Linked DNA regions of Prochlorococcus marinus XMU1405. The protein of the gene in region 1 interacts with the protein of each later gene in a pairwise test. Links are inferred from orthologs where the notes say so. Each region holds a gene or a part of one and is shown in the gene's direction. Other genes may lie near its edges.

Region 1 (7,946 bases):
GGAGGGTATTAGGAATAAGTAGGGATCGAGTGAGAAATCTAGAGCGAGATGGATTAAGAGGTTTGAGAAGACTTAGTGATAACGTTGAAGCTTATTTTGTTTCCTGAAGAAAGTCACATATTAACTTATTCGTTTCTTCAGGTTCTTCATCGTGAGGACAATGTCCAGCACCTTTAACTATATCTAATCTCTTAATATTATTGAATTTTTTTTTCCATTCTATTGCTTCATTTAATGATTCCCAAGGATCTTTTTCTCCCCAAATTAATTGAATTGGGGTACCGATCTTATCAAATAGATCTGTAGCAAGATAGTCATCAAATAAGTTAATAAAGCCACGAAATGCCTCCTTAGAGTTTTTCCTCTTAGACGGTTTATATAAAATTTCTATTAGTTCTTCATCTATATTTTTTCCTGAAGGGTAAGCTTGTTCAAGTATTTTCTTTATAACTTTTGGATTGGCAGCTCTATTAAATAGAGTATTACTAATTATTCTTTGTCTTACCAACGTTTTTAATAAGGGCCTAAGTAAATTCATCAAAATATCATTTTTTTTCAAGCGTTTATCATCCATAGTTCTTTGTGCACAATCAATCAAAATGACACCTTTACAATTATCTTTGAGGATTTCAGCAGCTTTCAATGCAATAACACCACCAATTGAATTCCCTACCAAGTAAACAGGAGATTTTATTACCTCTGTACAAAATGTTGATATTTGATCACCCCATAAGTCAAATGAATATTTAATTGAGTTTTCTCTATCAGGTTCGTAATTTAATAAAGCACTAGGCTGACTGCTTTGCCCAAATCCTAATAAGTCTATTGCGTAGCAGTTAGAAAATTTACCGAGAAAATCTTGATTATGTCTCCAGTGGTTTTTTGATGCCCCAAATCCGTGAACTAATAATATTTTAATATTTTTTTCAGAAGCAGATTCTTTTGATAAAGACCAAGAAATTTCCCAATTCTTCCACTTCCAAGTTTCGGATTTATTTAAAGACACTATGAATACGCTTTTAATTAAACTTTAATTCAAAAAAAAATTATTCGTTTTTAATAAATTATTCTTAGGTAAGAAAATGCGTTCATTTTATGAAAAAGAAAAAGGTCATATGTGTTGGAGAGGCTTTAATTGACAGAATCAGAAATAAGTCAAATCAAGGATTTACAGATTTTTTGGGTGGTGCGCCGGCTAATGTTGCTTGTGCATTAAGAAAATTAAAAATAGATTCGATATTTATAGGAAGTTTGGGAAGTGATGATTATGGAAAAAAATTGATTATGCAATTTAATGAATTGGACGTTAATTTAGATTTCTTGCAAATAGATAATGATTCATCTACTCGCGTGGTTAATGTCGATAGAGATCAATTTGGAGATCGTTTTTTTTCAGGCTTTGAGAAACGTTCTCATTCATGCTTTGCAGACGAAATTCTAAGCAAGAAATTAATCCAACAAGAAATTCTAAATTTGGAGAAATCTTTTCTAGAAACAAAATATTTGGTTACAGGAACGATATTATTATCATCTTCAATATCAGCAGAGACTATTTTTTTCCTTCTTGAACAGGCTAAAAAATTTGATGTCAAAATAGTTATTGATTTGAATTGGAGAGAGGTGTTTTGGGATCATTCAAGTCTTTCATCAGAAACTAGTAAAGCCGCGAGAGTTGATTTAATCAAGAAATTTTTAAATCATGCAAATGTTTTAAAACTTGCTAAGGAAGAAGCAACTTTGTTTTTTGAAAATGAAAATCCCTTGCTAATTTCTCAACAATTATCTAATAAACCAGATGTAATAATAACTGATGGGAAAAATCCCGTTAGATGGTATGTCAATGGATTGCAGGGAAGTACTGATACTCCTACTTCACAAAAAATTGTTGATACAACTGGCGCAGGCGATGCTTTTCTAGCTGGCTTAATTTCAAAATTAATTTCTTCAGGCTATCCTTCCAATGAACTAGAGATAGAAGATTGCATCAAGTTCGCAAGTGTTTGTGGATTATTAACTTGTCTTGGTGAAGGCGCTATCGAGCAACAGCCATATTATGAGAAGGTTAATAAATTTTTGGGATCTCTTATTTCGTAATGTCTTCCATAATTTTTTGCGTAACTAATTTCTATTTTCCAGAAATTATCAATAACTGGTTCTATTAATTCTGGCCATTCAATAACTAAAATTGCTTGTCTTTGTATTGCCTCTTCTTCTTCTGAAATAAAAACTTCTTTTGCTGAAGAAAAATTTTTTAATCTGTATAAATCTAGGTGTATTAGTGGAATTTTTCCGGAGTTATAGTGATGCGATAAAGCAAATGTAGGGCTTGTAATGTCCTCAGATATTGATAAGCCTCTTGCAATTCCTTGTACAAATGAAGTTTTCCCAGCCCCTATTGGACCCTTTAATAAAACTATTGATTGGGGATTTAATTTTTGTGAGAGTTTTTTCCCTAAATTTAAAGTTTCTTTTAAATTTTCAACAAACACAAAATTGCATAAAAATCATTTATAGTTTAATAGAAAAAGTATTTACTAGATATGGTTATTGCAAACTCAGTTAAAACCTCCACACCAAATTACGTAATTGCTGATATTGCCTTATCAGATTTTGGTCGTAAAGAAATTAAAATTGCAGAAACTGAAATGCCTGGATTAATGGCACTTAGAGATAAATATCAATCTGAAAAGCCACTTAAAGGTGCAAAAATAGCTGGAAGTCTTCATATGACTATTCAGACAGCAGTATTAATAGAAACTCTTGTTGCTCTTGGTGCAGAAGTGAAATGGGCTTCATGTAATATTTTTTCAACTCAAGATCATGCGGCTGCAGCAATAGCAGATCAAGGAATTTCTGTTTACGCAAAAAAAGGTGAGACTCTTGATGAATATTGGCAATATACCCACTATATACTCGATTGGGGTTCAGACTCTCCAAATATGATCCTTGATGATGGGGGAGATGCAACTGGCTTATTGATACTCGGAAGTAAAGCAGAAAAAGATTTATCAGTTTTAAATAATCCCAGTAATGAAGAAGAAATTGCTTTATTCAATTCTATTAAGTCTAAGTTGGAAACCGATAGTGACTTCTATTCTAGAATTAAGGGTAATATTGTTGGTGTTACTGAAGAAACTACAACAGGAGTTGCAAGACTTTATCAACTTCAAAAACAAAATGCTTTACCTTTCCCTGCTATCAACGTTAATGATTCAGTAACTAAGAGCAAATTTGATAATTTATATGGCTGCCGAGAATCTCTAGTTGACAGCATAAAGCGTGCTACTGATGTGATGATTGCTGGGAAAGTTGCTTTAGTAATGGGTTTTGGAGATGTAGGTAAAGGTTCAGCACAGTCTCTAAGAGGACTTGGTGCAATTGTAAAAGTTGCTGAAGTTGATCCAATTTGTGCTCTTCAAGCGGCAATGGAAGGTTTTAGCGTTGTTACATTAGACGATGTTGTGGAAGATATAGATATATTTGTTACAGCAACTGGGAATTATCAGGTAATAACAAATGAAAATCTTGTCAAGATGAAAGATGAGGCCATAGTCTGCAATATTGGGCATTTCGATAATGAAATTGATGTGGCTTCATTGAAAGATTATCCATGGGAAAATATTAAGCCGCAGGTTGATCACATAACTTTACCGAGTGGCAATAAAATAATTCTTTTAGCCGAGGGAAGATTAGTTAACTTAGGTTGTGCAACTGGACATCCAAGTTTTGTTATGAGTAACTCTTTTACTAATCAAGTATTAGCTCAAATTGAACTTTTCAATAAGTCTGAAAAATATGCAAAAGAGGTTTATGTTTTACCAAAACATTTGGATGAGATGGTAGCTAGATTACATCTTGATAAAATTGGTGCAAAATTAACAAAATTAACTAAGGAACAAGCTGATTATATTAATGTCTCTGTTGAAGGACCTTATAAACCAGAGCTTTATAGATACTAAGGTTGACTTTAATTTTTGTGAATTTTCTTAATTCAATTCCGGACTATATTAGTTTGGCTGTTGAAAAGAATTCCACAATTGCATACCTTACTATTTGTTTGGCTATGTTTTTAGAAAATATAATACCTCCAATTCCTTCGGAAATAATCATGCCATTAGGAGGATTTTTCGTTTATCAACAAAAATTAAATTTCTATATTTTAGTTTTTTGGGGATTACTTGGAACAATTTTAGGATCATTGCCTTGGTATTACTTAGGAAGATTAGTAAATGAAAAAAGACTTTCAAATTTTCTAGATAAAAAAGGAAAATATCTTGGTATTTCTTCTAATGATTTAAGTAAAAGTAAAAGGTGGTTTGATAAATACGGTGTTTCTTTAGTTTTTTGGGGCCGATTAGTACCAGGTATAAGAACTTTAATTTCAGTTCCCGCAGGCGTAGAACTTATGCCATTAAGAAAATTTTTGATTTGGACTACATTTGGGAGCTTGTTATGGGTAGCACTTCTTACTTATGCAGGTTTTTTATTTGGTGAAAATTATTTAATCATTGAAACTTACTTAGATCAAATCAAATATGTTGTAAAGCCTATTTTAATTTTAATTTTCTTTTCTTTTTTTATAAGAATACTTATTAGATTTTTAAAAAAAAATAGAGCTTAAAATGGGATTTCACTAGAGTTACTACTATTAGAATATTGGTTATTATCTGACTCTTTTCGGGAGCTTAATAAGTTTAATCTATCAACTCTAACAACTGGTTTATATCTATCCTCTCCAGTATTTTTATCTTTCCAACTATCAATTTTAAAGCTTCCTGTAATTCCAATTAAAGATCCTTTTTTAACGTAATCTGCCGCTATTTGTGCTTGCTTGCCCCATATTTCTAAATTAAACCAGTCAGGCTCCTCATCTCTACTTCTTCTGTTCACTGCAAGAGTGAAATTAGCTACGATACTTCCAGATTCAAAATATCTGACATCGGGTTCTCTACCGGCTCTGCCAACCAGATTAATAGTATTAATTTCCATAATTTTTTTATTTTTATACTACTCATATTTTTAGGTTCTGCTCAAAGTTTTGCGTGCTATTCATAACTAAACGAGAGAATTGTGAAAGCTTAACAAAAAATAGATATATTATTTATAAAAAAGAATTCCTATTGTGATTTTTAACAGATTTAAATTTTCTAGAGACATTGGCATAGATTTAGGGACGGCCAACACCCTAATACACGTATCAGGTAAAGGTGTTGTTTTACAAGAACCTTCTGTAGTAGCTATGGATTTAGAGGAAGGGATTCCATTGGCTGTTGGTAAAGAAGCAAAGTTAATGCTTGGAAGAACACCTGGCAATATTAGAGCCGTAAGACCGCTTAGAGATGGTGTTATTGCAGATTTTGATGCTGCGGAGCAAATGATAAAAACATTTATTCAAAAATGTAATGAAGGAAAGGGGATAGTTGCTCCAAGAATAGTTATTGGTATTCCAAGTGGAGTGACCAGTGTCGAGCGAAGAGCAGTAAGAGAAGCTGGATTAGCAGGAGCTAGAGAAGTCCACTTAATAGATGAACCTGTGGCAGCAGCAATAGGTGCATCATTACCAGTAACTGAGCCAATTGGAACTATGATTGTTGATATTGGTGGTGGTACTACCGAGGTAGCAGTATTAAGCTTGGGTGGAACTGTTTTAAGTGAATCTGTTCGAATAGCTGGTGATGAAATAAATGAATCAATTGCCTTATATCTTAAAAAAGTTCATAATTTAGTTGTTGGAGAGAGAACTGCAGAAGATATTAAGATAAAGATTGGTTCTGCATTTCCTGATGATGAATTTGATAAAACTACTTTAGAGGTGAGGGGTTTACATCTTTTATCTGGTCTACCTAGGTCAGTAACGTTGACCTCAGGAGAAATTAGAGAAGCTATGGCTGAAACTCTAAGCAAAATAATTGAAGCTGTAAAAAGAACTTTAGAGCGAACTCCTCCTGAACTTGCTGCAGATATTGTTGATAGGGGGATTATGCTTGCTGGAGGTGGAGCTTTAGTTAGAGGCATTAATGATTTATTGAGCGATGAAACGGGAATTTTTACTCATGTAGCAGAAAATCCATTGCTTTGTGTAGTTAATGGATGTGGGGAGGTTTTAGATGATTTTAAAAAACTTAAAAGAGTTGTTGATACTCCAGACTTTATAAGGAACGCGATAAGAGATTAATAATTATGTTAGATATCCGACGAATTTCTTCTAGTCGTTGGTGGCATAAAAAGAAAATTTGGATATTCTTTGGAATTTTTTTATTTTTAGCTTTCGTAAGGATTTCCAAAGGATCTTTATATAAAGATTTTTTTTACTTTATTTCCAAGCCTTTTTGGCCTGGTCAATTTCAAAAAGAAATAATTCTAAAGAGCATTGATCAAGAATCTACAATAAAATTGAATCTTTTTAAAAAGGATAATATAAGATTGCGGGAAATTTTATCTCTTCAACAATCATCCAATAAAGACAATATTTCAGCAGCAGTGATTTCCAGAAAAACAGGAGGTTGGTGGAGACAAATAATTTTAAACAAAGGTTCAAAAGATGGAGTGGAAATTGGTAGTACTGTTACTGGCCCAGGTGGATTATTAGGAAGAGTAAATAATACGTCTTTTTTTACTTCTTCGGTAACATTATTAACTTCTCCAGAAAGTAAATTAGGTGTATGGATAGATAGAAGTCAAATTAATGGGCTACTAGTTGGTTCAGGAGATGATCATCCTAGCCTTATACTGTATTCGAAAGATGCTGATATTCAAATAGGAGATTTTGTATCATCTTCTCCTGCTAGTTCTTTATTACCTCCAAATATTCCTATTGGGATTGTCCAATCTATAGATGACATATCTCGATCAAGAAAAACGGCAAAGATTTCACTTTTGGCAAATCCTCATTTAATTGATTGGGTGCAAATTTTAAAAGTAAAAATTTAATGAAGAAATTTTTTACAAAAAATTTATCGATAATAAGCTTTATTTTTATCCCAATTATTTTTTTGTGGCACCCTAATTGGCTTGGATTTTTAGGCGTTCAGCCATATTGGCCGTTATTTTGGTTATTGCCTTGGTCAATGCTTAATGGATCTATTAATGGATTAGTATTTGGTTTATTTATAGGTCTAATTTTAGATTCTTTAACTTTAGATAATAATTTTTCTCAAATACCAGGCTTAATTTTTTGTGGATTTTTGTTTGGGAGAATTAAATTACATAGTGATATGTTGGTGGGACATTTTAGGTATGGTTTAATTTGTATTTTTGGAAGTTTTTTTTGTGGGACTCTTAATCTCTCACAAATTTTGTTAAGAAATTTTTCAGATAGTAATTCTTTAATGTTTATTCCCGGTGTTAAAAATATCTTGGCTGAAGTCTTTTTGACAGGTTTGTTTGCTCCCTTTATTTGCTCCCAACTTTTAAGAATGTTTAAATTTTCAAGAAGAAAATTCTATTGATAAATGCCGTTAAGAAGTTAAAAGTGCTTTTAAGAAGTTATATCTTCAATTTATTTAAAATTTTTGTGAATACCAGAAATATCTCTTTGAGGGTTCTTAATGTTATATTTTTAATTGTTAGAATAAATTTCAATGCAATAATATTTGCTTTGAAATATCTGGAAATTTTTTTTAACTATGTCAAAAGCAAGAATTTTAGTTGTAGATGATGAACCAGCAGTATTGAAGGTATTAGTTACAAGACTTCAACTAGCAGGATATCAAGTTTATTCAGCAACTAATGGTGAAGAAGCTCTTGAATCTTTCCACAGAGATTCACCAGACTTGATAGTTCTTGATGTGATGCTCCCAAAAATGGATGGATTTGCAGTGTGCCGAAGAATTAGGGCTGAATCAGTAGTACCAATTATTTTTTTAACCGCACTAGAGGCAATCTCAGAGAGAGTTGCTGGTTTAGATTTAGGGGCTGATGATTACTTGTCTAAACCATTTAGCCCA
Region 2 (7,750 bases), 290 kb from region 1 along the record:
AGGTTATTCTATTAAAAAGTATAAAAATATTATCGAGAACATAAGGTCATTAATGCCAGATGCATCAATCACAGCTGACGCAATAGTTGCTTTCCCAGGAGAAACCGAGCAACAATATCAAGATACATTAAAGCTAATATCAGAAATTGGCTTTGATCAGGTGAATACAGCAGCATATTCTCCAAGACCAAATACGCCTGCAGCAGTTTGGACGAATCAACTTTCGGAAGAGGTAAAAAAAGCTAGATTACAGGAAATTAATAATTTGGTCGAGAAAACTGCTAGGAGTAGAAATCAAAGATATGTCAATAATATCGAAAGCGTTTTAATTGAGGGTTTAAATCCAAAAAATTCCTCTCAAATTATGGGTAGAACTAGAACAAATAGATTAACTTTCGTAGAGATTCCCAAAAACATTAACTTTAATTTTTCCTTAGGAGATGAGATAAATGCCAGGATAAATGAAGCAAGACCTTTTTCTTTAACAGGACAACTTTCTTTATAAATTTTGTTTAAATGATTGGAGGAAAGAAAAAATGTATTGGATTAATATTTGGCGGGCATTCTAATGAACATGAAGTATCGATATGCTCTGCAAAAACAGTTTTTCAAGCATTTAATACACAAATAAACAAAGAACGATTTACAGTTAAAGCCTTTTACATAAATAAATATGGAGATTGGCTTGATAGTGATATTTCAGAAAAAATCCTAATTGGTGAAATTGAAAACTATAAAACAAAAAAACAAGAAATTTTTAATCGAGAAAGAATAAACTTCCTTGATGGAATTGAATTTCAAAATATTGATGTTTGGTTTCCTCTTTTACATGGATTTAATGGTGAAGACGGATCAATTCATGGCTTAATTAGATTTACAAAGAAACCTTTAGTCGGGTGCGGAATTATTGGCTCTGCACTTGGAATGGATAAAATATTGATGAAAACAATTTTCTCAAATCTCAAACTTCCACAAGTTAATTATCTAGTTTTTCAAAATGAAGATCTCAACGATAAGCAAGTAAAAAATAAAATAATTAATGAAATTTTTAAAAAATTAAAATTTCCTGTTTTTGTTAAACCATCAAACTCTGGATCATCTCTTGGCATCTCCAAAGTCAAAAATGAATCGGAAATATTACCAGCATTAGAAAAGGCTCGGGGAATAGATCCAAGAATCTTAATAGAGGAAGGTTTAGAGGTAAGGGAGATTGAATGCGGAATAATTGGGAATTCAAAACTCTTAACCTCTGAGATAGGCGAGGTAAATTACGAAAGTGATTGGTATGATTACGATTCAAAATATCACTCAAATAATAAAATAATTATCCCAGCTGAAATAGATTCTAAAATCACACAAGAAATTAAAGAAATTGCCATTAAAAGTTGTAGAGCACTAAATATTTTCGGTTTTGCAAGAGTAGATTTCTTTTTAGAAAAATCTTCAAATAAAATTTTACTAAATGAAATAAATACAATTCCTGGTTTCACAAATAAGAGTATGTTTCCAATGCTTTGGAAGGCTTCTGGTTTAAATATTGATCAACTTGTGGCTAAACTGGTAGATATATCTTTAGATTTATAATTCAAATCAAATGTTGCATGGACTTCTTTGGTTACCATTGCTTTTTATCTTTATATTATTAACTGCTCTAGGATGGTTAGAAAGAAGAAGGCAAAATCTTTTTAGGAAATGGGCCAGTGGTTCTGAACTTTGTAAGTTAGATAGTTCAGGTGCAGCATCCTTAAAGGATGGGGAATTAAAGTGGAGTGAATTTGAAGCTGGTACATTTGAAGAAAAAGATAGTTTCACAATTAAGAAACTAGAGTTAGTTGAATTAATGGCACTAACTTCTGGAGAAGCTCCACTTACAAATGAATCTCAAGGAAAGTGCAGGTTACGATTAGTAGGGGATGGGAAAGAGATGGATGTGCCATTTTCAGATGCAGACCAGGCTAGAAAATGGATGGAGCAATTGATGGAAAAAGCTAGATGTGATTTGTGAAATACGAAAAAACAATAAAAAATAGAAGCTTTTTATTACTACTTTTATTTTTATTTGCAACAAGCTTAATAAGCCTAAAAACACTAAAAAAAGTTAATATTCAGGACATTAGAATTTCTGGAAGTAAATTATTCTCACAGAATGATATTGAAAAAAATTCATCTTTAAAATTTCCAATCCGATTAATCCTAATTAATACATATTTTTTAGAAAAAGAGTTAAAACAAAATTTGTCACTCAAGAATATTTCTGCAAACAGAGAATTATTTCCTTTTGGATTGAAAGTCAAAGTTAATACAAGAACACCAATAGCTTACGGCGAAAGATTATTGAATAAAGAAAAAATATTTGGCTTTATTGATAAAGATGGGATTTTCATCGAAAAACAAAATGTTGAAGAAAAAAAATTTAATGGATTAACGATAAAAGTTTTTGGATGGAAAGAAAAATTCAAAAAAGTATTATCTGAAATTTTTATAGCTCAAGAGAATTATAATTTCGATATCGTCAAAATTTCTTTTTCACCAAATGGTTTTCTAACTGTTGAGGAAAAAGATTTACAAACAATATTATTAGGATTTAATCCAAATCTAATCAACTATCAATTACAAATAATCAATAACTTAAAAAATGAATTTAAGAGAAATAACTTTTATGAAAAAATAGATAATATTGATCTTACTGATCCAAATAAACCAAAAATAAAAGTGTTCAAACCCTAATATTTGAAAAAGGGTTTTGAGTAATTTTTTTTAATTATTGTAGTGTTGATATGGGCTTTGCATTCAAAACAAAATATTTAATAAATAAATATTTTTAGGATTTTCCTCAACAAATTCCTACAGATGAGCTCAGTAAGTTCATAATGCACCCAATACTAGTATTAGATTCCTATTAAGAGATGAGCTTCGGTAACAATCCAAACTTTGATCAATCGAGAGAAATCCTTCCAAGCCAGAACGCCAAAATAGAAGTTATTGGTGTAGGAGGTGGTGGCAGTAATGCAGTCAATAGAATGATAAACAGTGATCTAGAAGGTGTTTCATTTAGAGTCCTCAATACCGATGCACAAGCCCTACTTCAATCTTCTGCAGAGAGTAGAGTTCAACTTGGACAAAACCTCACTAGAGGTTTAGGTGCAGGCGGGAATCCAAGTATTGGGCAAAAAGCAGCCGAAGAATCCAAAGAAGAGCTTCAGCAAGCTTTAGAAGGATCTGATCTAGTTTTTATAGCCGCTGGAATGGGTGGAGGAACTGGTACAGGAGCAGCTCCCGTAGTTGCAGAAGTAGCCAAACAAAGTGGGGCTCTAACAGTAGGTATAGTAACTAAACCATTTTCTTTTGAAGGTAAAAGAAGAATGCGTCAAGCAGAGGAGGGGATCGCAAGACTAGCTGAAAACGTTGATACTCTTATAGTTATTCCAAATGACCGATTAAAAGACGTCATTGCAGGAGCTCCCCTGCAAGAAGCATTTAGAAATGCTGATGATGTTCTAAGGATGGGCGTCAAAGGCATTAGTGACATAATTACTTGTCCGGGACTAGTTAATGTTGATTTTGCAGACGTAAGATCAGTCATGACGGAAGCTGGCACTGCTCTTCTCGGAATAGGTATAGGTTCAGGAAGATCGAGAGCTATAGAGGCAGCACAGGCAGCAATGAATAGTCCTTTATTAGAAGCAGCCAGAATTGATGGAGCTAAAGGCTGCGTTATAAACATTACTGGTGGCAAAGACATGACTTTAGAAGACATGACCTCCGCATCTGAAATTATTTATGATGTTGTTGATCAAGAAGCAAATATTATTGTTGGTGCAGTTGTCGATGAGGCAATGGAAGGGGAGATACAAGTTACTGTAATTGCTACAGGATTTGAAATGACCCAGCCATTAAACCAGCAAAGAATAAAAAACAGATTATCTAATCAACCCTTATATAATTTTTCAGACAATAAAGAATCAGGAGCAAGTATTCCTGAGTTTTTGAGATTAAGGCAAAATAAAAAAGATATAGGTTAAAAGGTAAAATAGAGTGACTCGGTTATCTCGCCTGCCTCAAGCATCCCTTGTGGCTGCTACCTTCCGGTCCTGACCAGGTTTAGGCGTTAAAACCGCGAAAGGCCGAGTCAAAAACATACTAGCAATTCTTGATTAAAAAAGATACATAAATTTATTATGTTGCCTTCAGACCTAGTTAATTATAAAAAAAAATCTCGCAAAATCATTGCACTAACTGCTTGGGACTCCATATCAGGATCTATTGCCGAACAAGCAAATGTTGATCTTGTACTAGTAGGAGATTCATTAGCAATGGTCTGCTTAGGATACAAATCGACATTGCCATTAACTTTAGAAAACATTATTTATCATACTAATGCTGTTTCAAGAGGATTTAAGAATAAAATTGAGGAACAACCTTTAGTCGTTTCAGATATGCCTTTTCTGACTTACCAATGTGGAGAGGATAAAGCTGTTGAGTATGCGGGGAAAATCATTCAAAGCACTTATGCAAAAGCTGTCAAAGTAGAAGGAGCTGAACCAGAAATACAAAAAGTTATTTCTAGATTAATAAGAATGGGAATCCCTGTTATGGGTCATATAGGCCTTACACCACAAAGCTATCTAAATATTGGATTAAAAAAACAAGGAGAAAGCTTATCAAGCCAAGAAAAAATAAAGAAAGAGGCTTCAATTCTTGAAGAATTAGGATGTTTTTCAATAGTTCTTGAACATATTCCTGATTTACTTGCTAAAGAAATACAAAATTCTTTAAAAATTCCCATAATTGGTATCGGTGCAGGTAATTATTGCGATGGGCAAGTAAGAGTTACTGCAGATTTGTTAGGCCTCAATGATGATCAACCACCATTTTGCCAACCGATTATCCAAGGAAAGAAATTATTTAAGGATAAATTAAAAGAATGGGTAGAATCTGAAAGGCTTAACTAACCACATACATTTTGTCATAAGTATCAATTCGCCAAGAATATATTATTTGCAATAGTTTGTAAGAATATAAAGTATCTAGTAAGCGTTTCATTTATTTACCTACAATGCAATGAAATCTTCTATTGTCACTTCTACATCCTTGAGTTAGGCTGTTCTCCCAACGTCTGCCTTCTTTTTCACAGGCCTCTGCACTAGCCATTTCAATTTTTTCAATTGAATTATATCCTCCTCCTTTAGTAATTTGAATTATCAACCAATGACTTTCAGCATTAACAGCCGTAGGTAAAGAAGTTTCTGAAGGGATTTATTTTATTATCTAAAATTCTCATAAAACAAGTGATATCAATTTTTTAGCTATGTCAGAAAGGATATAGTTAATCTTAAATAATCTCATCACACCACTTAAACATAGAAACAAGAACTTGATTACTTAGTTCCATTCCTCTAGGCTCACTTAAAAAGAATCTATTTCCTTTTCTTACTAATAGTCCACTATCAAGAAATCTTTCCCATTCTTCAAGTAATTTACTAAAGTTGCTTTCAAATTTTTTGTTTTCCCAGTTTTGTTCTTTAAACAATTCTTTGATATCTAAACCCTCTTTAAGTCTTAATCCCAACATTATTTTTTCATCAAGTTCTTTATATACAAACTCCTTATTAGTAAGGGATGAATCTAAATTACAATCATATTGTTTAATTACCCATTCTTTATATTCTTTACTAACTCTTGGTCTAGTTAACTTTTCCCCCCAAGGTGAACTAGTAGAACCTTGACCAAAACTCCACCAGCCTAAACCACTCCAATAAACTCTATTATGTCTCGATTGATGTCCGGGGAGGCAATAGTTTGAGATTTCATATCTTGAATACCCTGAGTTTTTTAAAATTAGATGAGTTGATTTACTATTTCTAAAAGCTAGTTCATCACTCGGGAGTTTTAATTTACCTAAATTGACTAATTTTTTAAAAACAGTGCCATTCTCAATATTTAAATCGTAAATAGATAGGTGAGGTGGCGAAAATGTTATTGCTTTTTTTAAGTCATCTTGCCATTCTTTAAATCCACTAAGTGGCAAGTTTTGAATTAAATCTAAACTCCAGCTTTTTATTAATCCAGAGTCATATTTGCTCTTCAACCATAAACAAGATTTTTCTCCATCTTCTTTCAAATGACGCCTTCCCGACTTTTGAAGTATCTGATTATTAAAACTTTGTACTCCGAGACTAAATCTATTTATCCCAGCATTTATGAATCCACAAAGATCATCTTGAGTAAAACTAGCTGGATCAACCTCCATAGTGATTTCAGCACCATAGTCAATTCCATAATTTTCTTTAAAAAGATCGATTAATTCTTTGATTTGAGTGGGATCTAAAATTGATGGAGTACCTCCTCCTATATAGATTGTCGATAGAGGTGATTTATGCTTAATTGACAATATTTCTTTGTATAAAAAATGCAAATACTCTTTAACAGTTTTGCTTCCATAACCTTGTAAAGTTTCAACATTGTTTCCTAGTGGAATAACAGCAAAATCACAATAAAAGCACCTTCTGTGGCAAAAAGGTATGTGCACATAAGCACTCCTTGGAAACTTATTCATAATCTAAATTCATTTTTAAGCTCCAAAAAAAGTATTTAGGATCGAAAAAAATTAAATCCTTATTTACTCAATTAATAAATCCTAGTAGATTATAGATATGACAGATATCTTAGTATTAATTTTATTTGTATTGTCTGGAGCTGCTTCAGGATGGCTTGGTGTTGATTTATTGCCAGTGGACATACTTAAACAGGTATCTAATGTAGAAGGTTTTAGAATTGTTTTAGCAATAATAGGTTTTTTTGTAGGATTAGCGGCTGGTTTTGTATTTCTTCAACTTAGAAAAACTTTTCTTGATCAAATAAGAACAATGCCTACGGATTTATTAATCAGTAGGTCGGTTGGATTGATTTTAGGATTACTTGTTGCGAATCTCCTTCTTGCTCCAATACTATTAATTCCATTCCCTAGAGAAGTCTTTTTTGCAAAGCCCTTAGCAGCCATATTAAGCAATATTTTCTTTGGTGCACTTGGGTATAAGTTAGCCGATACCCATGGAAGGACATTATTAAGATTATTCAATCCAAATAATACTGATGCATATCTAGTTAATGAAGGAATACTCCCTGCTGCAAGTCCAAAAATTCTAGATACCAGTGTAATTATTGACGGCAGAATAAATGGCTTATTAAGTTGTGGATTATTGGAAGGACAATTAATTGTTGCTCAATGTGTAATTGATGAATTACAAACACTCGCAGATTCCAGCAGTAATGAAAAAAGGTCTAAAGGTAGAAGAGGTCTCAAGTTATTGAAAGAATTAAGAGATTTATACGGAAGAAGACTTGTAATAAACCCAACAAAGTATGAAGGTAAAGGTGTAGATGAAAAACTCTTGAGAATAACCGAGGATATGACAGGAACTTTAATTACCGCTGATTATAATCTCTCACAGATTGCAGAAGTCAAAGAATTAAAAGTTATGAATTTAAGTGATCTAGTTATTGCTTTAAGACCAGAAGTACAGCCAGGAGAATCACTTAATATAAAAATCGTAAGGGAGGGTAAAGAAAAAATGCAAGGTATAGGATATTTAGATGATGGGACAATGGTTGTTATTGATGAAGCAAAGAATTTTGTCGGAAGGAGATTAGATATTGTTGTAACAGGAGCACTACAAACTCCCACAGGAAGACTGGTCTTTGGAAAACTGATAAATAATCCTGAGTCAAACAAATCTTTTAAATCACCAGC

Evidence for each region. The genes of interacting proteins can lie anywhere in the genome.
Region 2: the proteins of HA148_RS09060 (region 1) and ftsZ interact in binary tests that used the Escherichia coli proteins (3 or more experiments, as listed by UniProt). The link is inferred for Prochlorococcus marinus XMU1405 from one-to-one orthologs.

What each region holds. Positions count from the first base shown.
Region 1 is NZ_JAAORF010000003.1:545,483-553,428, reverse strand. Bases 4,163-7,148 are described here. They hold HA148_RS09060 (rod shape-determining protein), read left to right. Parts: upstream 4,163-5,122; coding sequence 5,123-6,175; downstream 6,176-7,148. Other genes in these bases: HA148_RS09050 (hypothetical protein), read left to right, coding at 6,930-7,148; mreC (rod shape-determining protein MreC), read left to right, coding at 6,181-6,930; HA148_RS09065 (single-stranded DNA-binding protein), read right to left, coding at 4,618-4,989; HA148_RS09070 (DedA family protein), read left to right, coding at 4,163-4,621. In the rest of the region: HA148_RS09095 (RpoD/SigA family RNA polymerase sigma factor), read left to right, coding at 1-107; HA148_RS09090 (alpha/beta fold hydrolase), read right to left, coding at 92-1,006; HA148_RS09085 (carbohydrate kinase family protein), read left to right, coding at 1,096-2,094; tRNA (adenosine(37)-N6)-threonylcarbamoyltransferase complex ATPase subunit type 1 TsaE, read right to left, coding at 2,052-2,489; ahcY (adenosylhomocysteinase), read left to right, coding at 2,541-3,959; more of HA148_RS09070, read left to right, coding at 3,962-4,162; more of HA148_RS09050, read left to right, coding at 7,149-7,448; response regulator transcription factor RpaB, read left to right, coding at 7,626-7,946. UniProt on the Escherichia coli protein: Forms membrane-associated dynamic filaments that are essential for cell shape determination. Acts by regulating cell wall synthesis and cell elongation, and thus cell shape.
Region 2 is NZ_JAAORF010000003.1:249,490-257,239, forward strand. The notes cover bases 1,968-4,964. They hold ftsZ (cell division protein FtsZ), read left to right. Parts: upstream 1,968-2,906; coding sequence 2,907-4,022; downstream 4,023-4,964. Other genes in these bases: HA148_RS07305 (hypothetical protein), read left to right, coding at 1,968-2,005; HA148_RS07310 (cell division protein FtsQ/DivIB), read left to right, coding at 2,002-2,727; panB (3-methyl-2-oxobutanoate hydroxymethyltransferase), read left to right, coding at 4,179-4,952. Outside these bases: tRNA (N6-isopentenyl adenosine(37)-C2)-methylthiotransferase MiaB, read left to right, coding at 1-505; HA148_RS07300 (D-alanine--D-alanine ligase family protein), read left to right, coding at 517-1,584; more of HA148_RS07305, read left to right, coding at 1,595-1,967; HA148_RS07330 (hypothetical protein), read right to left, coding at 5,044-5,205; radical SAM family heme chaperone HemW, read right to left, coding at 5,333-6,556; HA148_RS07340 (PIN/TRAM domain-containing protein), read left to right, coding at 6,654-7,750. UniProt on the Escherichia coli protein: Essential cell division protein that forms a contractile ring structure (Z ring) at the future cell division site. The regulation of the ring assembly controls the timing and the location of cell division.